Regions from separate parts of the Mesobacillus subterraneus genome, predicted to be linked through region 3. Evidence: riboswitches for the same ligand, from Rfam matches in the RefSeq annotation. Region 3 holds a riboswitch; each other region holds the start of a gene.
What was found. A riboswitch is a leader RNA that binds a small molecule or an ion and turns the genes downstream of it on or off. The one in region 3 is predicted to bind thiamine pyrophosphate.
Positions count from the first base shown of each region.

Region 1 (7,398 bases), 220 kb from region 3:
CAGCAGCTTGCTGTTCGGGAAACCGTGGTTCTTCCATTGCACATTCTTCATCGTGCAATACCACTTCATCTCGTTGACTTCTGGATACATCCTGAATAAAAAACTTCTGTCGAACGAGGCATTATGGGCAAAAATTGCATCGGTGCGATTAAAATAATCCATTATTTTTTCATCGTAAAACGTCTTTCCACGAACCATGTCATAAGAAATCCCATGAATCCGGTAGGCTCTGTCGTAATTTCTCTGGGCGGTGATCGACAGCGGCTCTCTTAAATAAGAATCTTCATCAAGAATGTCGATTATTTCTCCTGATTCCTCATGAAAGGAAATTAGCTTCAAAGCCAATTCTATTATTTCATCTGAATCCGGGCCTAATCCAGTTGTCTCTACGTCCACTACCAATCCAAGCTTGTTCTCTTTGTTCAAAAATGTCACCCTTTTCAGCTGGAATATATGATTCTATTTATAATCATATATGAGGACTACTTTCATTTCCACCTTTAGAGAATAGGATGTAATCTTTTCCAACTTAGAGCCTGTTGGTCATCTCTAATCTGCCCGCTGTATTCTTCATAAAAATTTTCAGAAGTGCGAAGCCTATTGCCGCACCACCAAGCGAGCTTGCGAAAAATGCGGGTACCATTCCAAACAAAGCTGCTTCTTTGCCAAGAAATAGAGTAGCAATCGGATAGCTGACAATCGCCCCAAGGATTCCTGTGCCAACTACTTCTCCTGCGAAAGCAAAACCCATTCTCTTCGTTTTTTTATACAAATAGCCCGCCAGAAGAGCACCAATCATGCTTCCAGGAAATGCGAAGACAGACCCGGTCCCCATTAGATTTCTCAATATTGATATGCCTAAAGCCTGGGCAACTGCATAATATGGTCCGAGAAGCACTGCCGACAAAACATTGATAAAATGCTGAACCGGAAATACCTTAAGAATTCCAAGAGGAATAAACAACATATGGCTTGTCAATGTTCCTATTGCCATCATCATCGCTGTTAAAGTAAGCTTTTGTGTGTTTTTCATGATAACCTCCCTTTAATACATGATATCCCTTAATCTTGCTGCGGCTTCCTTGACGTCATCTGCATGGCTGATTGCTGTAATGACAGAAACACCATCCGCTCCAGCATTCATTACTACTGCAGCATTATCCACATTGATTCCTCCGATCCCGACCATCGGGATGCCAAAGTCTTTTAGCTGCTCAAGCAATGCCGTTCCCTGGACTGCTCTTGTATCCTTCTTTGTTGCAGTTGGAAAAATCGTCCCAACTCCAAAATAATCTGCACCTGCAAGCTTTGCCTTTTCAGCTTCTGTGTGACTATGGACGGAAACTCCAAGAATCTTATCGCCTATTTTGTCGCGGACCTCTGATGCATCCTCATCCTCTTGCCCAATATGGACGCCGTCCGCATCAAGCTCAAGGGCCATTTCGATATCATCGTTCACAATGAAAGGAATGCCGTTATCATTGCAGATCCTCTGCAGCTCCTTTCCCAACACCAGCTTTTCCATCCCCTCAAGGCAGTTACTTCCTTTCTCACGATATTGAAAAAGACTGATCCCTCCGCGAATCGCCTCTTCCAGCACTAATCGAGGCTCTTGCAGGCAATTCGTGCTGCCGGCGATAAAGTAAACCTTCAGCAAGCTTCTCATTTGTTCAGGGCTGATTCTTGCCATGAGGTGACCTCGCTTTCCATTTTCATATTGGCCCAATGATTAGTAGGTCCATGTCCATTCCCAATGATCAGCGGGTCAGCGATGGCAGCGTGGATGAATTCCTTCGCTATAGCTACTGCTTCATGAACTGACTTCCCTTTCGCAAGCTGTGCTGTAATGGCAGCGGAAAAAGTACAGCCTGTTCCATGAGTGTTCTTTGTTTCAATCCTTGCAGAGGAAAAAAAAGACAAATTCCCTCCCGTCAAACAGGACATCGACCGATTCGTTTGTTCCCTCATCATGCCCGCCTTTTATAATGACATTTTTTGCTCCAAGCGCATGAATTCGTCTTGCCGCCTCCTTTTTCTCATCCATGCTGCCAATAGACATGCCGGTCAGTACTTCTGCTTCGGGGATATTCGGGGTAATGATTAGACAAAGCGGAAGCAAATGATTCTTCAAGGCAGAAACTGCTTCCTGCTGAAGCAATGAAGCCCCTCCTTTCGCAATCATGACCGGATCGACTACAACCTTATCCCATGCGAAATACTTTATTTTCCCAGCAACAGTTTCAATGATCTCAGCATTGAAAAGCATTCCTGTTTTCAAAGCATCCACCCCAATATCATCCCCGACAGATTGGATTTGTCGGGCAACTGCCTCTGCCTCCAGCGGAAAGACTCCCTGGACACCAAGCGTATTTTGGGCCGTTACTGCGGTCAGCGCAGACATCCCAAAAACTTTCAGCTCCTGGAAGGTTTTCAGATCTGCCTGGATGCCAGCACCACCGCCGCTGTCCGACCCCGCAATTGTTAAAGCTTTTTCCATCTCAATCAACCTCCACGCGAGTAAAAGACATTTTCTTAATCAGAACGTTTCCGCCAATAAGGTATAACCAGTTTAAGAATTCTATTTGAAAGCTTCCCGGACCCTGACTGGCACAATTGTCAGCAGCTATTTCCGACGCCACTCCATAGATGGCTACTGCTGCTGTCGCGGCTTTCAGCAAGTTTTTTTCAACAGCAGTGAAGGCGCCAATTGCGGAAGTGAGCAAACAGCCGGTGCCCGTCACTTTTGTTAGCATTTGGTGACCATTGTGGACAAAATATGCAATATGCCCATTTGTAATAATGTCGTTCTTACCAGTCAGGACAACAACCGTCTTCAATTTTTTCGCAGCCGAAACAGCAAGCTCGAACACATCCCCACTGGATTCACCTGCATCCACTCCGCGTATACTCCAAGTCTCCCCGGCAACATTGGCAATCTCTGATGCATTTCCTCTGATAATCGCAATCTCTAATTCTTCCATCAGCCTCCTTGCCGTTTCAGTGCGATATTGAGTTGCACCCGCACCCACTGGGTCCAGGATAACCGGGACACCATGCTCGTTCGCCGCCTTGCCGGCAATCAGCATCGACTCAACAACTTCAGGCGTCAGCGTCCCAATATTGATGACAAGACTTCCCGCCACCGTGGCTATGTCAGCAACTTCCTCTTGGGCATATGCCATCACCGGCGAAGCACCCAGAGCCAGCAATCCATTAGCGGTGAAATTGGTGACCACAACATTAGTGATGTTATGTACGAGCGGGTTCTCCCTGCGGACTCTGTCCAGCAAAATAGCAATCTCTTTCTTCTCCATTCTGAAACCTCCTTGAAAAAATAAAAAAGCCAGATCCATTAGTGGACCTGACTTAAAAGCAAAGTAAGAAAACTTCTCTCACACTACTTTCCTACGCTGGTATTACCCAGATCAGGTCCGAAGGGTTAAAAGACATAACGTCTTTCTCTCAGCCTGTAACAGGGCACCCCTAGTAGTACATCGAATATTCAATTATTTTCATCCTAACCTTAACTTTTATTTATGTAAAGAGAAAACAACCTATTCTGTTATTTTTCACTTTTTAACAATTCTTTGATTTCTTTGAGCAGCTCATATTGCTGCTCCTGTTTATCGATGATTCTCTTAGCCAATTTCTCCAGTGTTTTCGTAATGGACCACAAGGCTAAGACCAGGACTAGAATCAAGCCCAATTCATTCATCTTTATCCACTTTCCCCTCAGTAATATCATCAAATGGAGTATAGTTGTTGCTTGGCAATTTTCCGGATGTAATTATTTTATAAATTGAATAAAACACGACAGACAGGACAATGGCGGTTAAAATATATCCCATAATTCCCCAGCCTCCTTTTCACCATTATACCCTGAAAATTGAATTTTGAGATTCCTTTTAAATGGCGTTTCTAATGTTCTATGCTAATATGAAAATATACATAGTAATAGGAGTTGAAAGACATGAAAAACGAGATCATCGAAAGATTTACATCTTATGTAAAAGTAGACACACAGTCCAATGAAAACAGTGAAACCACTCCATCCACAGAAGGACAGCTTAACCTTGCCAACATGCTTGTCGAGGAATTACAAACGATTGGAATGTCAGAAGTGACGATTGATGAGAATGGTTATGTGATGGCGACACTTCCTTCCAATACCGATAAAGAAGTGCCAACTATTGGCTTTCTTGCCCACATTGATACGGCCACTGATTTTACCGGCAAAAATGTCAATCCGCAAGTTGTAGAAAACTTCGATGGAAATCAAATCATCCTGAATAAGGAACAGAATATCATCCTGTCTCCTGCAGATTTTCCAGAGTTGCCTCAATATAAAGGGCATACTTTGATCACCACTGATGGAACCACGCTGCTTGGAGCTGACAATAAAGCCGGAATCGCAGAAATCATGACGGCTATGGCTTATTTAATCAATCACCCGGAAATCAAACATGGCAAAATCCGTGTCGCTTTCACTCCGGATGAGGAAATTGGCAAAGGCCCTCATAAATTTGATGTGAAAGCATTCAATGCAAAATTCGCCTATACCGTTGACGGCGGCCCGCTTGGCGAGCTGGAGTATGAAAGCTTTAACGCAGCCAACGCTACAGTGACAATTAAAGGAAAGAATGTCCATCCCGGCACGGCGAAGGGCAAAATGGTGAACTCCGCAAAAATCGCGATGGAATTCAACAGCAAGTTTCCTGCCGAAGAAGCGCCTGAGCACACAGATGGTTATGAAGGTTTCTTCCACCTCAGCTCGATTGAAGGAGGTGTCGAGGAAACGACGATGAGCTATATCATCCGTGATTTTGACCGTGACAGCTTCCAGGCCCGCAAGGAATTGATGCATAAAATCACCAATGAAATGAAGCATACTTACGGCGAAACCCGCGTTGAACTTGAAATGTACGACGAATACTACAATATGAAGGATAAAATCGAGCCGGTAAAAGAAATTGTCGACATCGCATACGAAGCGATGGAAAACCTCGGCATCAAGCCGATCGTCAAGCCAATCCGCGGTGGCACAGACGGCTCACAGCTTAGCTATATGGGATTGCCGACACCGAATATTTTTACAGGCGGAGAATTTCCACGGAAGGTTTGAATATGTCTCTGTGGACACTATGTTGAAATCCGTTGAAACAATTGTAGAGATTGCCAAACTTTATGAAGCGAAAGCTTAATGAATAACAACAAGAAGCCAGATTCCTGACTATGACGGAGTCCGGCTTTTTTTTTACTCATATCATTGGTGGTTTTTAAATACATTTTTATGTTGACGTCTCCTTGGAAAGTGCCCCGATGACCGACCTAAACCCAAATCCGCCTCAAGCCCTATCCAGATTTAAATCGGAGGTGCATTGGGAATAAGATTGACCTGCCTTACTATGAATATAGAATGAGATTGAGAGGGGATTTTTAAGGTGAAAAAGGTAATGATGATTTTCTTGTTAATTACTGGGGCTTATATTGCTTGGAATTACTTCTTCAATGGCGACGGAATGAACTTTGCCAGGGCGGAACACTCGGTTAAGGTAACAGATAAAACGGAAAAAATCCTGATTGATGTTTCCAGTGTACAGACGAAAATTGTGCCAGAGGACATTCAAGATGTCCGCGCTGAATTGAAAGGCAAAGGTACGGTAAATGTTACGCGGCATGGTCATGAAATAAAGGTCACCGTAAAAAGGAAAGGCTTCTTCTGGTTCAACTCGTTTGAGATGGATAAAACAACTTTGACAGTTTATATTCCTGAAGACTATGAAAAGAATATGGAAATCGAGCTCGGTTCAGGCGAGGTAGTATTCAAAGGTCATTCCACTGATAATCCCGTGAAGCTTAAAGAACTTGCGATTGATGTCGGATCAGGAAGCATGGTCCTGGAAAACCTGGATGTTGAAGCACTTGAACACAAAAGTTCATCAGGCGAAGTGGAGATCAACTCAATAGCTGCTGGCACTGGTTCATTTGAAGTCAGCTCCGGAAGCGTCCATGTCAAAAACTACTCAGGCAAGCTTGAAGCAGACGTGTCATCTGGTGAGCTGGAAATCCAGATGGATTCATTGACAGATGACATAAACTTAAATGTCAGCTCAGGAGATATCGATCTGGATTTGCCAGATGATGCTGATTTTAAGTTGAACGGAAAAATAAGCAGCGGCAACATCTCAACTGATTTCCCGCTTGAAAACAAAGAGGAATCAGACAACCGCCTTCGCGGCGAACATGGAAGCGGGAAATACGAAATCAATGCTGATGTCTCAAGCGGCGATATTGAAATTTTCTAAAGTAATGAATTGGCGAACTGGTTATTTCCGGTTCGCCATTTTGTTTGGTTTTATCAACATTAAAATTGCGAACTTCGAGAAAAAGCACCTCTGCCAATTATTGAACTGGAAAAAATCATGGATAATTTCCAATTCGCTATAAAAAATCCATTTTCGCTATAATAATGAGAATTTCGCTATAAAATTGTCAGTATCGCTATAAAATTGAAATTTTCGCTATAAAACAAAGATACTCGCTATAAAATCTTGTTTTATCCTTCTTCCATAGATTTATCTGCTCAAAAAAAAGCATCTTTATATCAAAACCAGCCTTAATATCCTTTGTTTTTACCGTTTGTTCAATTAAACTAAGTGCAAACACTTCCTGAGGAGCATATTATATTCAAATTACTCATTACGATGCTGGAACTGCTCGGTATCATTGTGACGATTGCTTTCCTTTTAACGAGGTTCCACTTTTTTCGGGGATTAATTTATCATGATTACCTATACCGGCGACAGCAATATATTGCGATTGTATTCTTTGGATTTATTATGCTGAAAAGCCTCTGGCGTTTTTTAATAGATTTTCGCTTTTTCCTTCCCGTTCATCACTCGAAAAGCACCTGCAATTAGGGCTTTCATTTCTGCTTCACCAGGCAGCACGAAAACTTTTCCTAGAAAACTGATTTTCTCCTGGATCAATCCTACAATCATTTGTGAATGGGCGATTCCCCCGGTAAGAATGATTCCATCAATCTTCCCTTCCTGTACGGTGGCTATCGCGCCAATCTCTTTACCGATTTGATGTACCATCGCCCTTAATATAACTGCAGCTTCCTCTTCACCATCCAGTACGCGCTGTTCAACTTCAATGACATTCTTAGTGCCAAGATAAGAATAAATCCCACCCTGTTTTGTCATCCGTTGAAGCAACTCTTTTTCCGTATACTTTCCCGAAAAACAAAGCTGGACAAGCTGTTTTGCCGGAAGCCCGCCTGCCCGTTCAGGAGAGAATGGTCCCTCATTTTCGGCATTATTGACGTCTATGATCCGTCCGTTTCGTACCGCTGCGACCGAAATGCCGCCACCCAGGTGGGCCACAACAAAGTTT
Region 1 covers NZ_CP129019.1:3,303,959-3,311,356, forward strand. Annotated here, with positions in the region: gene LC048_RS17160 (exonuclease domain-containing protein) at 1-426, opposite strand, end outside; gene thiW (energy coupling factor transporter S component ThiW) at 530-1,033, opposite strand; gene thiE (thiamine phosphate synthase) at 1,046-1,690, opposite strand; partial or broken gene thiD (bifunctional hydroxymethylpyrimidine kinase/phosphomethylpyrimidine kinase) at 1,663-2,497, opposite strand; gene thiM (hydroxyethylthiazole kinase) at 2,499-3,314, opposite strand; TPP riboswitch at 3,386-3,495, opposite strand; gene LC048_RS17185 (hypothetical protein) at 3,563-3,715, opposite strand; gene LC048_RS17190 (hypothetical protein) at 3,708-3,848, opposite strand; partial or broken gene pepT (peptidase T) at 3,971-5,201, shown strand; gene liaG (LiaG family protein) at 5,442-6,305, shown strand; gene buk (butyrate kinase) at 6,864-7,398, opposite strand, start outside.
Region 1: linked by a shared signal. The riboswitch ahead of thiM (hydroxyethylthiazole kinase) and the one ahead of thiT (energy-coupled thiamine transporter ThiT) in region 3 are both predicted to bind thiamine pyrophosphate.

Region 2 (7,398 bases), 1.5 Mb from region 3:
CAATCACAGACTACATTAAGGCTTCTTCGCACATAAATCAAAGTATCTGGATGTCCAATTTATTTGGCAATGTCCTTGCCTTTTTCCCTTTAGGAACCTTTCTTCCATGGTTGTTCAAAAGCTTCAGCGGGTTTTGGCGAACGATCGGTACGGTCTTTCTGGCGACTACCTCAGTGGAAATCCTGCAGTATGCGACCAGGGTAGGCAGTTTTGACATCGATGATATTATTCTAAACACAATAGGCGGTGCAATTGGCTATCTATTGATCAGATTGATTTATCTTCTTATGTTGAAGGGGAAAACAAATGGACATTAGAATGTTAAAAGTCGGCGAACAGCCGCCCTGGCATCTGCTCCTCCAGGCAGATCCTTCTAAGGATCTGGTTTCAGGGTATTTAGACAAAGGATCGTGCTATGTTATGGAATCAGAATGCAGTGACACAATCGGGGTAATCTTACTAGTTCCTGTTAGTTCTCATATCATCGAAATCATGAACCTTGCTGTCGATGAATTACACCAAGGAAAGGGCTTAGGCACCATCTTGCTTAAGCATGGGATTCAAACTGCAGCTGAAAAAGGCTATAGTATGGTTGAAATAGGTACTGGGAATTCGAGTATTTTCCAACTGGCGTTATATCAAAAAGTTGGATTCAGAATCACTGGAATAGATCGTGACTTTTTTATAAGGAATTATCAAGAACCCATTTTTGAAAATGGCATCCAATGCAGGGATATGATCCGATTATCAATGCTCTTAAATGGTGAAAACCGGTTTTTAGAATAAAAAGAGTAAAGGACCCTCTTCAGGTCCTTTTTCACTTGGAAATTGTATCATTTATCAACAAAGGGAGTTCTTTATAAATCTCCACTACTTCCTCCATCTTCATCCTTACCAGTCCGCTTGAGGAAGGTGCAACGAAATCAACGGTACCAGCAACGACAGCTCCATCCTGCTTTCCCCATGGAATATCTTTTTTCCCGCTGTATTGCTGGTATACACCTTTACCAACGAAACAAACGATCTTCGGACTGAATTTCTCGATTTTACTTATTAACTCAAGTTTTCCCTGCTGGTATTCTTCTTTCGTAATCTCATCCGCTGCTTTAGTCGGACGAGCAACTATGTTGGTCATCCCATAGCCTATTTCCAGAAGCTGATAATCCTCTGAAGAATTATACTTTCTTTGCGTTATGCCTGCTTCATAAAGAATCTTCCAAAATCTATTGTTTGGATTGGCGTAATGATGGCCTGTTACGGACGAACGGATGCTCGGATTGAAACCAACAAAAAGGACGTCAAGATTTTTAAGTAAATGATCAGAAATCGGCTCCACAATCCCCACTCCTTTCCAATCTTATGTATCTATGCACTCACCAATAACGGGGAGGCAGCTCATTATTTTTTCGGATATTCTTGAAAATTCTTAGATGGAACAAAAAATCATCATAAAACATCGTTTCGGCAATTTCAAATGAATAAGCGTCTGAAAAGTGATCCAATAGTTCGTTATCAATATGGTCTTCAAGGCCGCTCAACCACATTTTATAGCCATGTTGTTCATAAACATTTGATAAACCTGCCCATTCGAACATATCTTCAAGTTCCATTTCACCCATTCTATCACTCCTTCAGCTCTCACATCCATTTTCCCAAACTTTGACACACCTTATACAAGCTCAATTCTGCACCATGTTATTACATACCTTATTTAAGTCCTCATTTCTCCACCATGCTATTACTTACTATAAAAAGCGGCAAGCATCATTGCCCAATTCATCAGAGGATAGAATATACAGGGAATTTCCAGTTTGAGATTTTTCTTTAGAAAAACCAAAACTTACCAATTCATCATAATCCCCGTTTACGATGATTGCTGAAGTAAAAAGCAATGCCTGCAGATGGAATAGTGATACATCAATCATATCTGTCAGTGAACCGCCGTTGCTGATGTTTTCCACTACAGCAACCCTCCCGCGAATCCCCAGATTTTCATAAGCATATTCAACACTATCAGCAATTGTGTCGGAAATGGCTGCAGCTGTACTGATGATATCATTCCAATTTTCATCAAAAACAAAAGCATGCCACGGAGAATGATTTGAGGTATTTAGAAACTCAATTTTAAGAAATTGCTGGTCATTATCAAATTGGTAAACAGATTTCAACGCATCCATAGTTTCCCTCCATTCGTAAAGTAGGAATAGTTTCCCACAGCAAGCAAAAGTTAATGAATTTGTTTTACATGATTTGAAATCATTAGTAAATACTTACAACGATGTTACCACAAGCATGAATTTTGTTGTTAAGGGAAAATGGTAATAACAAATATTGTGAGGAGGACAAAAAAATGGAGCAGCATAAAAATAATAAAAATTCAAACGAGCAAAATACACAGGAGCACAGCATGGTGTGCAACGATCAATTATTTTTTCAGGAATTAAGGATAGCAGCTGAAGAGGCTGAGCGCGATCATATCGATGCAGACCAAGACAAGGCAAAATAAAAGAGAAAGGCAAAATGCCTTTCTCCATTACTTCATCAACTATTGATATTTCTACACTGCTTTGCATCATTAGCGTCTTAATTGATGAAACGGTCTCTTTCGGCTGCCTCTTCCTCACGCTCTGCTTCACGTTCTTCGTACCAAAATTTTATATGGGTGAGGATTGAGAAAACAAGGAAAAAGTTCATCGACCAGACACTCACAAACGGGGTCATTCCTCCAAACTCAATCGTCTCGTACTGTTTTAAAACCATCACAATATATGACTCAATGAACACAAGGACAAAGCCGGCTACACCTGCAATTGCCATACGCATCATATCAATAACCACCTTATCGTATTATCAGATTATTTAAATAATACGACTGATTATTGATTAACGCAACTATTTTGTCACTAATTTGCCACATTTTCGAGTTGACAATTTGGCATAGGACTTAATAACTATAACCTTCATTGTAAACTCTGTTGTTTTTTCATCTGTTATTGGAATTCTTATTGCCCGAGAAGGGTTCCCGGAACATGTAAGTGAAGAACCTAATGTATATTCGAAAAACAATAATTGATAATAGCTTTATCTATTCAACTTCTTTTGCTTTTGCATAATCTCATATGATTTTTCAATAATATCAGTTAATACATCGCCTTTGTATATTCTGCCGACCTTGGTATTTTCCTGATAGTATTCTACAATCTCGTCAAGCTTGTCAGATGTATCCTTGGAGACTCTAACGTTCAATTGAATTCTTTGGGTTTCATTCATGATTCAGCTTCCTCCAAATACTTCTGCTACTATATAAAAATAAAAATCTATCATATTGCTAGCAGTTTGATATTATGTAGATATGCGTCGCTAACACCACTGCAACGTTCTCTATTTTAACATATTCCGGCATCTTTCAACACTATGTTGGTTTGATATCCGTTTTTTTCTCATACTTAAGGGTAATTTATATCTGTGCCCTATCACCCTCTAAAAGTATACTTTAACAATATGGAGAGTTTCTATGAAGCTTATAAAATGGTCATACACAAAGAGATATAATATCAAAGCTCAATTTGACGTATTTCCAAACTCAATCGCCTTATTCCGCCAAATTAAAGATTATTACTTCGTGTATACTGTGAATTGGTCATTGGGCGATCCTGTTGTCTCGAAAACCGCGTTGGAGGAAATGGAGTGGCTGTTAAATAATGAGCTGGGCACCCTGGAAAGCTACAATGGGAGTAAATTTTTCCAGCGCGATTCGGAATGATTCACATTTTTTAAATTAGGCATTTACAATTCAAACTATTTCAACTAAGATGATTTTGGAAACAACAACTGCATAATTTTTTGCACTAGGGGAGCTTATGGCTGAGAAGAACTTTGTTCTGACCCTTATGACCCGATCTGGATAATACCAGCGTGGGGAAGTGCAGGAGAAGCTCTTCGTTATATTTCTTTTTTATTCTAACGATAGAATTCAACTGCATCCACCACGCTGGATGCAGTTTTTTATTTTCCAATAAATGAACAAAAGGAGCTGTTTTGAATTGAAAGAGATTCTTTGCGGTACTAGCGAGATTACAGGGGCGAGTTTTTCAATTTACCCAATGACAGACAGGTTCGTGGATATTATCCTCTCTTCACTGAAGAAAGTTGACACAACAAAGGTATGGATGAAGTCAGATGATATCAGCACATGTGTGCGTGGTCATTCAGAACATGTTTTTGACGTTGTTAAGGCTATATTTCTGAATGCATCAATTGCGGGAGACCATGTGGTCCTGAATGCGACATTTTCAAATGGATGTCCTGGTGACAGTGCTGGGGATGCATTCATGGCAGAAGATTTAATTCTTATGAATAAAGAGCTTTCACAGAAAATCAGCCTGGAGGTCGCAACCCAGTTCGCTCTCTATCCATTAGGTATTCCTGGATATATGGATGTCATTATGGATCAAATTAAGACTGTTGACCAGCAAGGTGTCTTTAGCGGAGGCGTTCATTATTCTTCAAGATTAGATGGTGATGGCAATAAGGTGTTTGCAGCTTTGGAAAGTGCGTTTGAAGGTGCCCGGAACAGTGATTCTTCACATATTGTCATGACGGTGACTATGTCAGCCAATAGCCCTTCTCGCAAGGAGGGTCAATGATGCTCGCCAACTGGAAACTTCGTGAGGTTGTTGTCCTCTCTGTCCTGGCAGTCGTTTTTGGGGTCATCTACCTCCTATTCTTACAAATCGGCAATGTACTTGTAGGTATGTTTGGCCTTATTGGCTATGATTTGATATTCGGAATCTGGTTCATCGTTTCCATAATAGCTGCATATATCATCAGGAAGCCTGGAGCAGCTGTATTATCAGAAACGATAGCTGCAACTATAGAGGTCATGCTTGGCAATGCTATTGGTCCACGCCTGATCCTTGTTGGCATTATTCAGGGACTTGGTGCAGAAGCAGCTTTTGCAGCAACCAAATGGAAGAACTATTCAGCATGGGTGCTGGTGGCTGCAGGAATGGGTTCCTCAATCACCAGCTTTTTATGGGGCTATTTTTTAGGAGGATTTGCTGCACTGTCACCTGGTTATGTAACAGCGATGTTTTTCGTCAGGCTTGCAAGCGGAGCAATATTAGCCGGCCTACTTGGTAAATACATAAGTGACAGCCTCGCAAAGACTGGAGCGTTAAATAGCTTCCCGCTTGGCAAGGAAGCCAGAAAGGCAAAGCATAACGATGATATCTCAGCCTAGTCGTCCATTTTTGGAGGTGTCAAACTTATCTTTCAGGTTTGAGGCTGGCCAGGATCCTGTCTTAAAAAACATTACCTTCGAAATTAATGAAAATGAGAATATACTTGTTTTGGGCCCAAGCGGTTCAGGAAAGAGTACCCTCGCATACTGTCTGAATAATCTGTATCCGTCTTCTGTTGATGGAATCATGAATGGCTATATTAATTATAAAGGGCGAGCGTTATCCTCCTTTGAGCCAGGAGAAGCAAACCGAAAAATTGGATTTGTCATGCAGGATCCTGATTCCCAATTTTGCATGCTGACTGCCGAGGAAGAAGTGGCTTTTGTATTAGAAAATATACGTTTCCCCAGATTAGAAATGGAAGAAAGAATACATTATGTACTTGATTTAGTAGACTTGTTGCCATTCAAACACAGACTGATTCACACCCTCTCAGGCGGTCAAAAGCAAAAGCTTGCGATTGCCTGTGCACTGGCAATGGAACCGGAATTATTGATCCTTGATGAACCAACCGCTAATCTAGACCCTGCTTCTGGGTTCGAACTAGTACAGACTTTAAAAAAATTAAAAAAATCTCATTCCTTCAGTATCCTCGTTATTGAGCACAATTTGGACAATTGGCTCGATTTTGTGGATCGCTGCATCATTTTCAATTCCAAGGGTGAGCTGTTTTTAAACGGTCCGCCAAACATTTGCTTTGCAGAATATGCAAGAGAACTCGCAAGTGAAGGCATATGGCTCCCCCGCACCATTCATGTTGGATTGAGACTACAGGATGCTGGTTTGTTAAAGAGTTCTTCACTGCCAATGACAATAAGTGAAATCATTGAACATAGTGAGGATATAGGGCAAACAATTGAATTTTTATCAACTGACAGCCGTAAGCAAATGCACACCCCCTCTCCTTCCATTATCAGTGCGAAGGGTGTCAGCTATTCAAGAGACAATCATGAAATCATCCAAGAAATCTCTTTATCAATTCATGCGGGTGAATTCATTGCAATAGCCGGGGCTAACGGATCAGGGAAGACGACTTTCTCCAAATGTTTGGCCGGTTTAATTCCATCAAGAGGTGAAATAAGGCTGTATGGTCTCTCATTAGGAGAGTGGCATGATGAAAAAAAATGGAGAAGGCTCGGATATGTATTCCAGAATCCAGAGCATCAATTTATTACTGATTCTGTGATCGAAGAAATTAATTACAGCCTTCAAGCGAAAGAGCAAGGTCCACAAAAATATAAAAATACAGAGATTCTAAAAAAACTTCGTATGGCCGATCAGTTATATAATCATCCCTTCTCTTTAAGCCAGGGTCAAAAAAGAAGACTGAGTGTGGCGGTCATGCTGGTGAATGGACAGGAGGTTTTGATCATGGACGAACCAACCTTTGGTCAGGATGCGGTTACTTCAAAGGAAATCATTGACTTTGCTGTCAAGGCTGTACCAGAGACAGGCAGCATCATCATGATTACCCATGATATGGATATAATTGATCGTTACGCAGATAAAGTTTTAGTACTCGAAAAAGGAAATATGTTATTTTACGAGTCTCCAGGCAACCTTTGGGATCAACCAGGAATTTTGGCGAGAGCGAATTTAAGAGTCCCGTTCCTCAGGGAAATGGCAATGCATGTGGAGGGAAGATATGCTGTTAAATGAAATGAACCCGAGCATTAAAGCCCTTAGCATTCTTGTCAGCATCTTGCTGCTATCGATATTTTTCGATCCAGTCACACCTTTGCTTAGTCTCATTTTGACTATAGCAATCACATTTATTTTTGGGAAGATACATTTTAAGAAGTGGATCCTGTTATTTTCTCCTTTCCTCTTCATGGCGATTGTCTATGTCTGGTCATCACTTTTGTTCCCGAGAGTAGATTGGGGAGACAGCATTATCTGGGAATGGTGGTTCATCACCATCACTGCTGAAGGGGTACAAAGGAGCATATCACTTGGATTAAGAGTGCTAAGTTTTGCTTCCCTTTCACTTCTATTTGCCCTTACGACCAATCCATTTAACTTTTTGCTTAGCTTAATGCAGCAATGCAAGTTATCTCCGAAAATTGCCTATTCCATCATGGCGGGATATCAATTCCTCCCTATGATAAAAAATGAATTTGAGATAATTAGAAGTGCCCATCGAATTAGAGGTGCA
Region 2 covers NZ_CP129019.1:1,609,717-1,617,114, reverse strand. Annotated here, with positions in the region: gene LC048_RS08295 (VanZ family protein) at 1-317, shown strand, start outside; gene LC048_RS08290 (GNAT family N-acetyltransferase) at 307-786, shown strand; gene mug (G/U mismatch-specific DNA glycosylase) at 818-1,336, opposite strand; gene LC048_RS08280 (hypothetical protein) at 1,374-1,619, opposite strand; gene LC048_RS08275 (hypothetical protein) at 1,746-2,177, opposite strand; gene LC048_RS08270 (hypothetical protein) at 2,351-2,506, shown strand; gene LC048_RS08265 (hypothetical protein) at 2,584-2,826, opposite strand; gene LC048_RS08260 (hypothetical protein) at 3,082-3,270, opposite strand; gene LC048_RS08255 (hypothetical protein) at 3,515-3,763, shown strand; TPP riboswitch at 3,841-3,939, shown strand; gene LC048_RS08250 (Ykof family thiamine-binding protein) at 4,044-4,646, shown strand; gene LC048_RS08245 (ECF transporter S component) at 4,646-5,242, shown strand; gene LC048_RS08240 (ABC transporter ATP-binding protein) at 5,226-6,902, shown strand; gene LC048_RS08235 (energy-coupling factor transporter transmembrane component T family protein) at 6,889-7,398, shown strand, end outside.
Region 2: linked by a shared signal. The riboswitch ahead of LC048_RS08250 (Ykof family thiamine-binding protein) and the one ahead of thiT (energy-coupled thiamine transporter ThiT) in region 3 are both predicted to bind thiamine pyrophosphate.

Region 3 (7,398 bases):
GTTTTAAGACGGTAAGCTTCTTTTTAACGACAACAGCCATTGCTATTTCAATTGGCCTTGCACTGGCATATTTAATCAAGCCCGGCTTGATGGGGCAGTTTGATACGAGTGGAGCAGAATTCAAGGCTGAAGAAGCTCCGCCAGTAAGCGAAACCTTTTTAAATCTTATTCCCGCGAACCCGTTTGAAGCACTGACAGCCGGAAATATGCTGCAAGTAATCGTGTTTGCGCTATTCATCGGTATTGCTTTAACAGCACTTGGTAACAAAACGAGAGGAATACTCAATCTGATTGAACAAGGTAATGAAATCATGATGTATCTGGTGGGCCTTGTCATGAGGTTTGCTCCGTACGGAACTTTTGGTTTAATCGCAACGGCGATTGGAAGTCAGGGAATCGATGCCATCAAGGCGATGGGAGTATACATGATTGTCGTTGTTCTGGCTTTAGTTATCCATGCGCTCTTGACTTATGGCTCAGGGGTATATTTCCTTGGAAAGAAAAATCCATTCTGGTTCTTTAAGCAATTCTCCCCAGCAATGGGGGTTGCCTTCAGTACATCGAGCAGTAATGCTACACTTCCGGTATCAATGGAAACAGCACAGAAGAACCTCCGTGTGCCTGAATCTGTAAGCAGCTTTGTCCAGCCTCTCGGAGCTACGATCAATATGGATGGAACGGCCATCATGCAGGGAGTAGCAACTGTCTTCATTGCACAGGTATATGGTGCCGACCTTACTATGGCCGAGCTTCTGACGGTTGTCCTGACTGCAGTACTAGCAAGTATAGGTACTGCAGGTGTTCCAGGAGTTGGTTTGATCATGCTGGCGATGGTACTTCAATCTGTAGGTCTGCCTGTTGAAGGGATTGGACTGATTTTGGGGATCGACCGTCTGCTGGATATGGCTCGGACTGCTATCAATATCACAGGCGATGCAGCATGCGCGCTCATTGTCTCTGAATCTGAGAAAAAGCATCGGGTTCGACCGGAAAAAAGCAAAGTGAAAAATGTAGCGGATAATCGCTCAATAGAATACTTTAAATAAATGAGAAGAGACCCTGCCATTTAATGGGGGGGTCTCTTTGTGATAAACGGAGGATGCTAAATTCCAGTTGCTAGTTTTCTATTCTTTTCAGAGGCAACAGCATGATAAAGGACGTCTTGTCCGGTTCTGATGAACAGGCGAGAATTCCTTTATGCTTTTCAATGATTTCCCGGCAGACAAACAAACCGAGCCCAGTCCCAAGTGTTTTGGTTGTGACAAATGGTTCGAAGATCGTTTTTAGCAAATTGTCAGGAATGATAGGCCCATTATTCGAAATCTCAATTTTTATATGTGTGTCATTCACGAAAAATCCTTTTATTTCGATTTGTGGATCATCACGATACTGGCTCAATACGTCAATGGCATTAAAGATGATATTGATGAGGACCTGCCTGATTTCGTCAGCATAGCCAAACAATTCCATATCGTCCGCTACTTCCTTGATAATTCGGACCTTTGTGTCAAGGATGCTGGGATATAAGAAATTCAATACTTCCTCTATCATTATATTCAATGAGAAAAGTGTCTTTTCTTTTCCAATCAGCTCCTTTTTTGATAAAAGCAGGAATTGTGAAATACGGAAATTCAATTGCTCCAATTCACTGGAAATGATATCGAGATATTTCATGTCTTCATGTTCGGATTTCAAAAGCTGAATGAAGCCCTGGATGGAAGTTAACGGGTTGCGGAATTCATGGATAAAGCTCGATGTCATTTGGCCAAGCAATGTTAGTCTGTCCTTATGTGTGGAATCGATGAACTGGTTCTTTTCTTCGATTATCTTGTTTTTCTGTTCATTGTAATAGGATACAGCGTAATACAAAAAGGTATCAAAGCAGTAATTTATTCGATTGATTGCCTCCTGCATTTCTTCCCATTCCATATTCATTTTGTAGAGGTGCTTGTAAAGAATAGATCGTCCAGAATTGACATTATAGACAAAATCACCAATATTGATATCGGCCCGAACCCGCTCTTCCCCGACCATAAAAGCAAGTTTTTGCAGGTGTTCCTCCAATTCATCGCTTGTCTTAGAAAAAATTGAGAGAATGATTGCATACATTTTCTCAGCGTTCTTATTTATTTTCTCTTTATAGGGATCATCTTCAGAGACGATTATTTCATCCGTCCAGTCGGCAATGAGATTTTCCTTTTCACTAGTCAGGAAGCTAAGCAATCTGTTATCCGTAATTGGCAGCATGTCATTAAGTCCTCCAGTTTTTCATTTCGGTATTAAAGATTCGAGGAAAAATATGAAATACCTTTGTCGAATATTAAGAACATGCGTGGAATTGCGTCGAATAGCTAAAATCGTGACAAAAGAACGATTTTTTTAGCAACATTGAGAGAGTTTTGTCTAATTTCTATCGACCAGGGCGGATTTTAATAATAGGTAATACTTGTTATTGAAAAGAAGAAGTAGTATATTCATAGTGTAGAAACTAAATAATAACCACAAGGGGAGCTGCGTAAAGCAGCTGAGAGTGAGCAGCCGAGTTCTTACCCTTTGAACCTGTTAGTTAATGCTAGCGAAGGAATGTGGATGCGATAGGAAAGCAATTGGGGATCCTGCATCATTCCCTGATTGCTTTTTTTGTTTCTGAAGCAGAAAAGGCGTGTTAGAAACGGACCTCATTCTGAAAAGAAGGAGGAATAAAACATGAAACAAAAACAAACTCTCTTTTTAGTGGAAATTGCCGTATTTTCCGCACTGGCTTACTTGCTTGATTTATTTTCCGGATTCTTATTTTCAAGAATCTGGCCGCAGGGCGGTTCCGTATCGATTGCGATGGTGCCTGTATTCCTGATGGCTTTCCGCTGGGGAGTCAAGGGCGGCGCAATAACTGGGCTGCTGCTAGGCCTATTGCAGTTTATCCTTGGCTTTTCGCAAATTTACCATCCAGTACAGGGATTCATCGATTATTTGGTGGCCTTCACAGTGCTTGGAATTGCCGGTATCTTTGCCAGACAGATTAAGCTTAGCATTCAAAATAGCGATAAGAAAAAATGGATTGGGTTTATCATTGCTGGCACCTTCATAGGAAGCTTGCTTCGCTTTATCGCTCATTTCTTTTCCGGCTGGATCTTTTTTGGAGTCTGGGCGCCAGAAGGACAGCCGGCGTGGCTGTATTCAATTATCTATAACGGCACTTACATGATTCCAAGCATGATTTTAAGCGCTATTATCATTATTCTTGTCATCGGTTACGCTCCAGCAAGAATGGTTAAGTCAGCACAAGTAAGCAATAAAATGTGATAAGTAGGAGAGCTGAATCAGCTCTCCTTTTTTCTTTGTTCATTATATACCATTATAGGTATATAATGAACGTAATGCAATGTAGGTAAAAATATTGTCAATTATATGGAGTTTGCATAAAATACAGCTTTGCAGCTGAGGTTTAGTGACATAAGTCACAGTGGAAGTCGTGCTGAACTGATTAAATAAAGATAATCATTCTCATTTAGAGAAAACAGATGTAAACTAAGATATGTAAGTAGAAATTTGAGATTCTTATAAAATTAACTAACTTGAAAAAAGGTGATGGCTATGCTGGGAAAACTAAAGACTGGTGAAAAAGGACGGATCATGAATATTGCTAGTACTGATAAATTTGTAAGAAGAAGATTGCTTGATTTGGGAATTGCTGAAGGCTCTGAAGTTTGCGTAAAGTGCATCCTGCCTTTTGGTGGCCCTGTCATGCTTGAATCATGCGGACAGTGCATCGGGATCCGCCGCAAAGAAGCACTAAGGATCGAAGTGGAGCGAGTATGATGAATATTGCCCTCATTGGCAACCCGAACACTGGAAAAACATCATTGTTTAATAACTTAACAGGTTCCTATGAATATGTCGGCAACTGGAGCGGCGTTACGGTCGAAAAGAAAGTCGGTCTTTTTAAAAATGGCAAGGATCAGCTTATTGACCTTCCTGGGGTTTATACTCTCAATCCGCTCTCTAAAGATGAGGGGGTCGTTACAAATTTCTTTTTGAATGAACCATTCGAAAAACTGCTGAACATCCTGGATGCTTCTCAGCTAAGGCGTAACCTTCACCTTACTATGCAGCTATTGGAATATGGTGCACCGGTGATAATTGGCTTAAACATGCTTGATGTGGCGAAAAACAGGGGCATACAAATCGATATTCATAAACTGTCTGAATCATTAGGGGTGACCGTAGCTCCAGTCGTTGCTAGGACAGGCATGGGGTGTAACGAGCTTGCAGAGCTGGTGACTGTTGGAGTGGTGGGCACAGGGAAGAACAATCTCGTTTATTATGGAAAAGCGATTGAAGCGGGAATCCTCGAACTAGAGAACAAACTAGCTGGGAAAACACAACATCCCGTACGCTGGCTTGCTCTCCAGCTGTTTGAAGGCAATCCCTATGTGAAAAGTTATCTAGCAACAATCTTGCACATGGCTGAATTAGAAACATTGGTCAACGATGTTACTGTATCCCAACAACAATATGCAGTCAGCAACAAAGCGCTTGATCAGGTGATCCACCGTAAGCGAAGTGAAGCAATTGATAAAATAGTATCTGCTGCAACCACAAGACTGGATAATAAAAAGATTCCGTTGACTGAGAAAGTTGACATGATCGTAACGAATAAATTTCTCGGAATACCAATTTTTTTAGTCTTGATGTACGTCATGTTCATGCTTACTTTTGACTGGCTTGGCTTCCCTCTGTCAGACGCATTGGATTCACTTTTGTCTGGTCCTGTTACAGCAGGAATTACAGCAGCACTGACTGCAGTGGGTGCTTCATCATTCATCAAGGATCTGATTCTTGATGGAATTGTAGCAGGGGTAGGGGGAGTCCTCGTCTTCGTGCCGCAAATCTTCATTTTGTTCTTTTTCATATCCTTGCTGGAGGATTCAGGTTATATGGCTCGCGTTGCGCTGGTGATGGACCGCCTGATGGAATCAGTCGGCCTGAATGGGAAGGCGTTCATTCCGATGATGATCGGGTTCGGCTGTAACGTACCAGGAATTATGGCAGCAAGGACTATTGAGACGCCAAAGGAAAGGCTGATGACCATCCTGTTGACGCCGCTCATGTCATGTTCAGCCCGATTGCCTGTATACGCCTTGTTTGTCGGAGCGTTTTTTGTAGAAAAGAAGGCAGCTGTCGTTTTGAGTTTGTATGTAATAGGAATAGTGATTGCACTAATCCTGGCTAAGGTATTCTCGAAGACTCTTTTGAAAGGTGAAACTTCGGTGTTCGTCATTGAACTTCCGCCATACAGGCTGCCACAGGCAAGAGCGCTTTGGAGAAGCACATGGGATAAGGGAAAAGGATTCGTAAAGAAGGCGGGAACCTTCATTTTTGCCGGCTCCGTCCTGATCTGGCTGCTCGCCTACGCCGGCCCGGAAGGCGTGAATGTCGGCATGGATGACAGCTATTTAGCGATTCTTGGTGGTGTTTTCGCACCGTTATTTGCTCCTATAGGCTTTGGAACCTGGCAGGCAAGTGCATCACTTTTCACCGGTTTCCTGGCTAAAGAAGCTATTATTTCAACAATGAACATCATTTATTTTGTGCCAGATGAAGCAAGTCTGCAAGGTTTGCTGGCTGCCCATTATACGCCACTTGCAGCATACAGTTTCATGGCATTTATATTGTTATATATTCCGTGCCTTGCTACGGTCGCAACCATCTACAAAGAAACTGCTTCAAAACGCTGGACTGCTTTTTCAATCACTTATGCACTGATTATCGCATATGTCTTGTCTCTCATTATTTATCAGGGCGGTAAGTTATTTGGTCTAACCTAAGCCCGGAAGGAGGAAGGATCTATGATTGCAAACATCTTAATCGGCGGTGCTATATTTGGATATGCCGGCTGGGCCTTCTACCGGTTCATCAAGAAGTCGAAGGAAGGAAAATGCGCTGCCTGCTCCATCCAAAGCTCTTGTTCAAGCAACTGCAGCGTCAGCCAGGAAAAACAGATGAAATAATCAGAAGGAATGCAGCTCACTGCATTCCTTTTTCCATATAGCTGTGTGTTTTACTGGTGATTTAAGCTGATTGCTTGTATCGGAAATACACGGTCTTTTTTAACATAATAAAAATTAATGTAAAAAGTATTTTGAATTCAAGTTAATTTAGTGTAAAATTACACTAAAAGAACTTAAAGGAATGAAGCGGATGACAAGAGATGAAATCATTAGCAGGGTATCGGATAAAGTAAGGGTACTGCGCGCAGAAGTCGGTTATACACAGGAGAAAATGGCTGATATCATTGGAATCTCCAAAAAGACCCTAGTCCAGATCGAAAAGGGCAGGGCACAAGCTGGCTGGTCAACAGTCGTGACAATTTGTGCCTTATTCCGGGAAACAGAGACTATCCAGTTTTTATTCGGTAATGAACCACTTGAAGTCCTCGAAACCATAGCGCATGAAGGTAGTGATTACCGAAAAGAGAAAACCTTGGGCGGAAAAGTCTGGTGGCGGGAAGTAGCAAGGGGTGGAGGATTTGTCATGCAGCAAAACATTCTGAGCCAGCATTACAGAATTATTGATCAAGATGATTTTCGGGTATTCAGCAGCTTCGAAGAAAACGAAACAAGAGAACGGTTAGAGGAAATTGCAGCTGAAGCAAGGAAGGAATAAGCGAGTTACACTCAGGAATTTAGTTAATAATGAAAAATATGAAACAGCCGGGTGATAGACCCGGCTGTTTTTGGCTGATAAGGAATAGGATTATTTGTGTGTGGATAACTACATGTAGTTTTCTTAATCCAGCGCAAGCGCCTAGCCCCTCGAGGCGCTTGCGCTTTTTGTTCCTTCTATTTTGCAATAAGAACATGGCAATGAGCGTTATTCGCAACCTTTTGACTAACGCCGCCAAGAATCTTTCTCTTGATCCCTTCATTTCCTGATTGGCCTATGATAATTAAATCCGCATTTACATCCTTGGCAAATTCTACAATACTTTCGGCTGGGTTGCCCTCCAAGGTGGAGTATTCAGTATCCATATTAAGAACATCCAGCTCGGTCTTTGCGTTGTTGAATGCTTGTTCAGAGCTGTGAGTAATGATCGAGTGCTCTGATTTATCAAGTTCACCTTGTTCCAGAGCCAATGGAGGCACCTGGACTACATCTGCCGGAAAGTTGTTAATCGGCAGATGCTCCATAGGGCGCGCGGCGGTTTCAACCAATTCGCTTTTGACTTCTTCTTCATATACATAGCCAATATACAATTTTATGCCTTGTTTATCTCTAGTGATCTCCTTCGCCAATTGCAGAGCTTTCTTGCTGCCTGTTGAATCATCGTAAGCGAGAACCACTTTTTTTATTCCAGCCATATAGATCAACCTCCAGGATTTTACGTCTTACTATTCA
Region 3 covers NZ_CP129019.1:3,088,300-3,095,697, reverse strand. Annotated here, with positions in the region: gene LC048_RS16080 (dicarboxylate/amino acid:cation symporter) at 1-1,046, shown strand, start outside; gene LC048_RS16075 (histidine kinase N-terminal domain-containing protein) at 1,117-2,247, opposite strand; TPP riboswitch at 2,495-2,601, shown strand; gene thiT (energy-coupled thiamine transporter ThiT) at 2,707-3,303, shown strand; gene LC048_RS16065 (FeoA family protein) at 3,595-3,819, shown strand; gene feoB (ferrous iron transport protein B) at 3,819-5,828, shown strand; gene LC048_RS16055 (FeoB-associated Cys-rich membrane protein) at 5,850-6,011, shown strand; gene LC048_RS16050 (helix-turn-helix transcriptional regulator) at 6,202-6,666, shown strand; gene LC048_RS16045 (universal stress protein) at 6,843-7,361, opposite strand.

Region 4 (7,398 bases), 1.1 Mb from region 3:
AGTTGTCCAGGCCGGAATCCAGCTATACATGTTCATGCACATCAATGAAGGCGATGATAAAGTAACCAATAATATCAATATTATCTATTCAGCTTTTATCGCTGTCGTCATTGTTGCAGGATCCATCTGGGTTATGACATCAGGACACTCACACTAAAACAAATGAGACCAGGCACCATTTTTGTGGGTGACCTGGTCTCATTTGTTTTTTTGTCTTTACCTTACCTTACTTCGGACAAATTTGGCTTGAGTGGACGAGATGTTGTCCGAACTTGGCCTTACTTCGGACAAGTTTGGCTTGAGTGGACAATATTTTGTTCGAACTTGGTCTTACTTCGGACAAATTCGGCTTGAGCCGTCGAGATTTTGTCCGAACATGGTCTTACTTCGGACAAATTCGGCTTGAGCGGACGATATTTTGTCCGAACTTGGTCTAGCTTCGGACAAGTTTGGCTTGAGTGGACAATATTTTGTTCGAACTTGGTCTTACTTCGGACAAATTTGGCTTGAGCCGTCGATATTTTGTCCGAACATGGTCTTACTTCGGACAAATTCGGCTTGAGCGGACTATATTTTGTCCGAACTTGGTCTAGCTTCGGACAAGTTTGGCTTGAGCAGACTATATTTTGTCCGAACTTGGTCTAGCTTCGGACAAGTTTGGCTTGAGTGGACAATATTTTGTCCGAACTTGGTCTTACTTCGGACAAATTTGGCTTGAGTGGACTATATTTTGTCCGAACTTGGTCTTGCTTCGGACAAGTTTGGCTTGAGTGGACAATATTTTGTCCGAACTTGGTCTTACTTCGGACAAATTTGGCTTGAGTGGACTATATTTTGTCCGAACATGGTTTTGTTTCGGACAAATTTGGCTTGAGCGGACGAGATTTTGTCCGAACTTGGCCTTACTTCGGACAGATTTGGCTTGAGCGGACGAGATGTTGTCCGAACTTGGCCTTACTTCGGACAAGTTTGGCTTGAGCGGACGAGATTTTGTCCGAACTTGATCCTACTTCGGACAGATTTGGCTTGAGCGGTCGGGATTTTGTCCGAACTTGACCTTGCTTCATAAAAATATCACTTGCTAAATTAACTAAATCTTCGCCATCTCCCCTTTACGACCTTTGATTAGGCGTAATCGGGGCAGCTTTCCTTCCTTCTTGAATAAAGAAAACATCGCGAAATTAAATGCTGCAAGGAACAGTGACAATACAGCATGCTGGAATCCATGTGATAACAACGCTAAGAATCCGCTTACAAGACAATATAAACCAACAATTAAATAAAAGTACATAAGAAGTTTTCCCACTTCTCATTCCCCCACTATTTCGTTTTTATTTTTTATATTAACAGAATTTAATAAAAAATGTCACATAATGTTCACAATTAACACTAAATTTTTTTACAATTTACTTTTTCTCATATTGCTTGACTCTTCTACCCGCCATGCTATTATGATTAATGAAGAATTAAATAACAAAATTTTACCACTAGGGGTGCCTTTGAATTAAAGGCTGAGATTAAAGTGAGACTTTGAGACCCTTGGAACCTGATCTGGTTTACACCAGCGTAGGAAAGTGGACTTTGGGACGTTTTTATGTTGTGCCAATTCAACCACTTTCTTTGAAAGTGGTTTTTTTATTGGGTTAAAAAGGATGAGGAGGAGCTTCAAATGAAAAAATTCACTGAAGAATTAAAGAAACAAGCAGAACCAATATGGCAGGCAAATTTTGAACACCCTTTTATTAAGGGAATCGCTAATGGAAATTTAGCATTGGAGTCCTTTCGCTATTATGTGTTACAGGATTCCTATTATCTTTCCCATTTTGCCAGGATACAGGCAATCGGAGCGTCAAGAGCAGATGATTTGTTCACGACCTCCAGAATGGCGACTCATTCGTTGGGAACTTATGAAGCTGAGCTTGGTCTGCACGAAACTTTTCTTAAGCAACTCGGAGTGACAAAACAAGAAATAGCAGAGTTTATTCCCTCTCCTACTGCCTATGCGTACACATCCCATCTTTATCGGGTTGCTGCTTCAGGGAGCCTGTCTGAAATCATCGCAGCCATCCTGCCATGCTACTGGATTTATCATGAGATTGGCCAATTGTTGAAGGAATCCACTCCCAATGTCCAAATTTATCAAGAATGGATAAACGCATATGGCGGAGATTGGTTCAGTGAATTGGTAAATGAACAATTAAACAGACTTAATGTTCTTGCGTTGGAATCCCCAGAATCGGAAAAAGAAAAGATGAAACAGCATTTTATCATCAGCAGCCAGTATGAATTCATGTTTTGGGACATGGCATACAATCAGGAAAAATGGCCTGTTGCCTTATAAAACGAACGTAAAAAACAACGGGGCTACTTCCCGTTGTTTTTCATCCAATTCATACCTGTATTTTCCCTAAAAAGATGGCTTCGACAAAGAACAATTTCCAACCAGAGGCTGCAGCCTTGGTTCATAGTAGCTTAAATTGGCGAGAAAGTAACAAGTCTCCGGAAAGTGATGCTCAAGAAAGCGCAGATTGGATTTATTCAAAAGCGTTTTGTCTTTATACTTCTGCACCATATTCTTAACAAACTGATTCATCTCCTGGGTCGTCTTTCCTACTTCAAAGATGAATTCCTGCTGGCGCGCAAATCCTGGCTGCTTCACCCGTAAATAATTTTTCAAATGATGATTTTGGACAATATAAAGTTGAAATCTGCGTTTGTACTCTTGCGCTGCTGTATTTGATCCGACTTCTATCGGATCCAGCAAATTTTCAAAAAGAACCGCATGACCAAGCTGATCTTCAAGCCAAAGGTCCATAATCTCTGTAACGGTCAACCTTACTGGCTCCTGTCCTTGTACCAAATAGCTCAATATTCGTAAATATTCCTGATTTTCACTTAGCGTTCCGTTCAAATAAGTTGGTGACAAGTTCAAATTAACTTTATTATCTATCCGTAATGACTGCATTGTACCCTCAAAATCATAATAACTTTTAGCGACCTGCCATGCTTTTCTTGAAAAATCAATCATTTGACTGTCCTGGTAGTCAGCATCACGAGGAATCGATCGTAAACCAACTAACAATTCGTCATACAAACGTATAAATTGCCTGGCGATTTCTACATACTCCGTTTCATTCGGAGACAGCCCATCCCTGACAAAATATGCGTGATCCTGAAGCATTTCAAGCCAAAATGCATGTTCATCCCATAGAGAAATCATCTCTTTCCCCTCCTTTTCCCTTCTTATACTTACTGTTCAAGAGAGAAAGAAATGATGACCTCATGAAACTTTTTAATACTTTTAGCTTAATTTGAGATACTAAGAAAAACAATCTCTATTCTCTCCCTAAAGGTGTGGCTAATGAAAAATTTAAAACTTTACATAATTTTAATGACTGTACTGCCCTGGCTGTCACTGCCTCTGCTTGGCAAACAAACATTCAGAAAGTTCCTTCCAGGTACGTTATTCATGGCAATATATTTAATCTTTGAAGGAAGATTTGCTGAAAAGAGAAAATGGTGGTGGTTTCCATTTAAAATTAAACCAAACGTTGTGGGTGAACTGCCTCTAATCTGGGGTCCGTTTTTTATAGGCTCTTTCTGGATCATGAAATACACTTACAAAAAATTTAATCTGTATTTATTGGTCAATATCTTGATTGACTCACTGTTTACTTATTACGGACTGAACATCTTTAAGAAATTCGGCTATGTCTCATTGGTTCGCTTAACAAAATTCCAGTTATCTATTGTATTTTTAATCAAAACCTTAGTTTTATATGGATTTCAGGTATTTTATGACAAAGTCATACGGCGACAATCAGACAGCACCTACCAATAATTATTTTTGAATTGAACATAATAAGAAGGTCATTGATAAAACAAGGAAAGTGAGTTGAATGGTATGGCGAGACAAGGTATGCACAATAGGGATCAAACAAGAGAACAAACAGAGAAGCATGATAAAAGTAATGACATGGAGCTTGGTGCAGAGTTCCAGGTTGGGAATTCAAAATCGCAAAGCCAGAAAAAAAGCGGGAAACAAGTAAATAAAAAGTAGAAGAAAGACGCCCTTTAACCCGGGTGTCTCTTCTTCTTTGCTCAGAATCTTAATAGTTTTTTAACTCCATGCTCAAAAGGAACATAATACCAAATATCTTCTTTTCAAATTTAAGTTTTAGGATAGTATACACGGGGAACGAACGTAATAAGAATGATATGGGAGGTGCTTAATATGAGTTTGTTGTACAGCAAGGCTATGGAAGCTTTTAAAAATGATGCAAAGCGACAGTCTGAGTATCAACAGAAAACTTATAGCAAGGCAAAATAGCTGTTCCGCCTTATGTTTGTCTATTCATCTTCTTGTCATCCTGCCAATGAGGATGATTTTTTTTGACTCTTTTTCGTAAAGATTTCATGGATATCCCTAGCTATTGAATTTTGTTTTATATTGTTGCAAATAACCCGTACTATCAAGCTCAATATTGCCGTATAAACGAAACTTGAAAACAGCAGAAAGGTTACACTAGTGGAAAAGCGATGTACCTAGAGTTAGTAAAATACAGAATCCCCAATGATAAATTAAGCTCTAAATCAACATGGCAGGTTTCAAAACAGCAGGTTTCAAAACCCTCAAAATATCACTCCTGTAAAAACTTTTCCTTTTCTCTTTTCATGTTAAGCAACAAAAATCCTCTTTTTATCAAACTTCTATACCTATTCTCAAAACAAAAAAGAACGAAACCATGTAGATTTCGTTCTAATTCTTATAAATTTTCGATAAAGACCCTGATGACATCAGCGCCACCTATGAAGGTTCCAAGTGAGCTTCCCAGATTGGCTAGTACGACGATCAGCAATACCCGGCTGACTTTGTTTCGCCAAAATCCTTTTAAGCTAAAAACATCTTCAGAAAGTGTCTCGAAGTCCTTAACATTTGGTCTGCGGATATAAGCCTGTGTCAAACCGGCAAACCAGCCTGCAGCTAGCAATGGATTTAACGAAGTGATCGGTGCCGCGATAAATGCTGTCAATATGGTCAGTGGATGCCCCATAGCGATAGCAGCTCCCAGGGCGGAAAGGCTTCCGTTCCATAAAATCCAGCTGACTGTCTGAGCAAGACCAGCAGATGGGTTAGCCAAAAAAGTATAGACGATAATCGCCAGAATCAATACAGGAATGCTCCAGCCAATGACTTTTGGCCAATTGGATTTCGGCGGTAACGCTATTAGTTTTTTCAAATCATGATCTTTTTTGATTTCTTCTTTGATACCCGGTACGTGTGCAGCCCCTAGGACAGCGACAATTCTTTCACCAGGTGCGTCCTTGATTTTCTGAGCTAAGTATTGGTCACGCTCGTCAATCAATGGCTTTTTCAACCGAGGAAATGTCTCCGTGAATTCATTTAGCATCGCATTGATTGTATCCTGTTCCTTCAGCTTTTCCAGTTCTTCTTCTGAGATGCTGTCCCTGCTGAAGATGCTGGTAATGATTTGGCTGAGCAGAAGTGCTTTCCCCTTCAAGCCAAGATTTCCCCAGATTCTTGAAAAAGTAATCTGGATATTGCGATCTGCAAGCACAAGTGTTGCCCCGACTTCTTTCGCCGATTCAATCCCCTGGATCATCTCTTGACCTGCTTTAATACCAAGTTCCTTCGCCATGCGATTTTGGAAAGATGAAATAGCAAGGTTCATCAATAATAAAGAAGCACGTTTTTCTTTGATGACCTGGATGATATCCATCTCCTGCCACTTTGAGCCCTCGGAGATTGTCTTGTAGCGCTGCTCGTCCAATTCGACACAGACTGAATCCGGTCTTTCAGCTTCAATGACTTCCTTAACCTGCTCTGCACTGTGCTTGGAGACATGTGCAGTTCCAATCAATATGTATTCCTTGCCATTCATTTCAATTCTCGTTATATTTTCCTCGATCATAGATACCTTCCTTTTACTAGACCCATGCAAGCCAACTTAATGATTATAATCTATGTTTCATTTTACCATTATAACATGAACAATAGTCTGAAATATAAAGATTATTTACCAACATGCCCATACTCAATACAGTTCAGGATTCGGACATTTGCCGAAGAAAAATAAAAACCGCACAACAGTCATCGAGTGACTCCTCTGCGGTCAGATAATCCATTTATTTTGAATAACTTGTTTTTATCGAGGATGATTTCCTGTTACTCATCATTTTCTTCACGATTGGATAAAGAACAGGTCCCCATTTTAGCGCGGTTTTGATTATTTTTTTCATGAATCATCCCTCCTCAGTCTTAGTACTTATATACCCTGACTTACTAAAAGGCAATCCTGCATGATTTTGGTAATCTTGGCTATTATTTAGCAGGAGAAAGTTCATCTTCAGTTACCCACTGATGGTTCGTCACTTTTTCAGAGCCATCTGTTGGTACGAAATCGACCATGTAGACTGTCATTTCTTCAGCTGAATCGATGATTGCCTTTGCCCCTTTCATACCTTCCATATGATCAGTATGGATTGTAACCTCATCCCCTGGCTTTAATGGTTCATCTCCGGCATCAAGCAGTTCTTCATGGATTACCCACTTATGCTTTTCCACTCGGTCTCCACCATTGGTAGGGTCATAGGACAATGAGTAGACGACAGTGTCATACGCCCCAACGATCTCGGCTTCAGCCCCATCCATGCCTGGCATGTGATCTTCCGTGATGATTGCTTTGCTTCCAACTTTGTATGTTGGATTCGCGGCTTCCTGCAGACCTTCAGGCAATTCACCTGAACCTGAATGTTCCATATTGGCATGGCTGCTGTGATCTTCAGTCTTTGTTTTATCATCTTCACCAGAACATGCTGTAAAAAATAGTGCGCTTGTTATTGATAATACGATTGCTAACCTGTTGTTTCTTTTCATACGAAAGATTCCTCCTTATTTTATAAAAAATTTATATCATGTATTTATGCAGATTTTATCGAGTGCATTGCCTGGCAGCTGAACAACCAATTTTCAAAAAGTTTTAACCACCTTAAAAATAGGTAAATCCCTGTTATAACATTAAAGTAGGGAGATTCTATGACATCAAGATTTTTCAAAGTAATTATTCTATTATTTATCATTTATCCTTCCATCAACGAGACTTTGACAGAAGCAGCAAGTGGCCGGCAGGTAATTCTTATTTCTTTTGACGGCATGCGTAATGACCTCACCCGGAGTTATGTAAAAGACGGTAAACTGCCTAATATAAAGAATGTTATCGAAAAAGGAACTATGGCCAAATATGCAAAGACGGTAACCCCTTCTCTTACTGCCCCATCACACGCAGCTATTGCAACCGGCGCAACACCGCTTAAAACATCCATCGTCAGCAATGCGTGGCAGCAGAAAGGTGCAACATTGACGAACCAGAAAAATGC
Region 4 covers NZ_CP129019.1:1,990,948-1,998,345, forward strand. Annotated here, with positions in the region: gene qoxD (cytochrome aa3 quinol oxidase subunit IV) at 1-157, shown strand, start outside; gene LC048_RS10190 (hypothetical protein) at 1,091-1,306, opposite strand; TPP riboswitch at 1,480-1,590, shown strand; gene tenA (thiaminase II) at 1,670-2,341, shown strand; gene LC048_RS10200 (DUF2935 domain-containing protein) at 2,408-3,220, opposite strand; gene LC048_RS10205 (hypothetical protein) at 3,362-3,841, shown strand; gene LC048_RS10210 (hypothetical protein) at 3,905-4,060, shown strand; gene LC048_RS10215 (TraB/GumN family protein) at 4,767-5,933, opposite strand; gene LC048_RS10225 (YdhK family protein) at 6,344-6,898, opposite strand; gene LC048_RS10230 (alkaline phosphatase family protein) at 7,058-7,398, shown strand, end outside.
Region 4: linked by a shared signal. The riboswitch ahead of tenA (thiaminase II) and the one ahead of thiT (energy-coupled thiamine transporter ThiT) in region 3 are both predicted to bind thiamine pyrophosphate.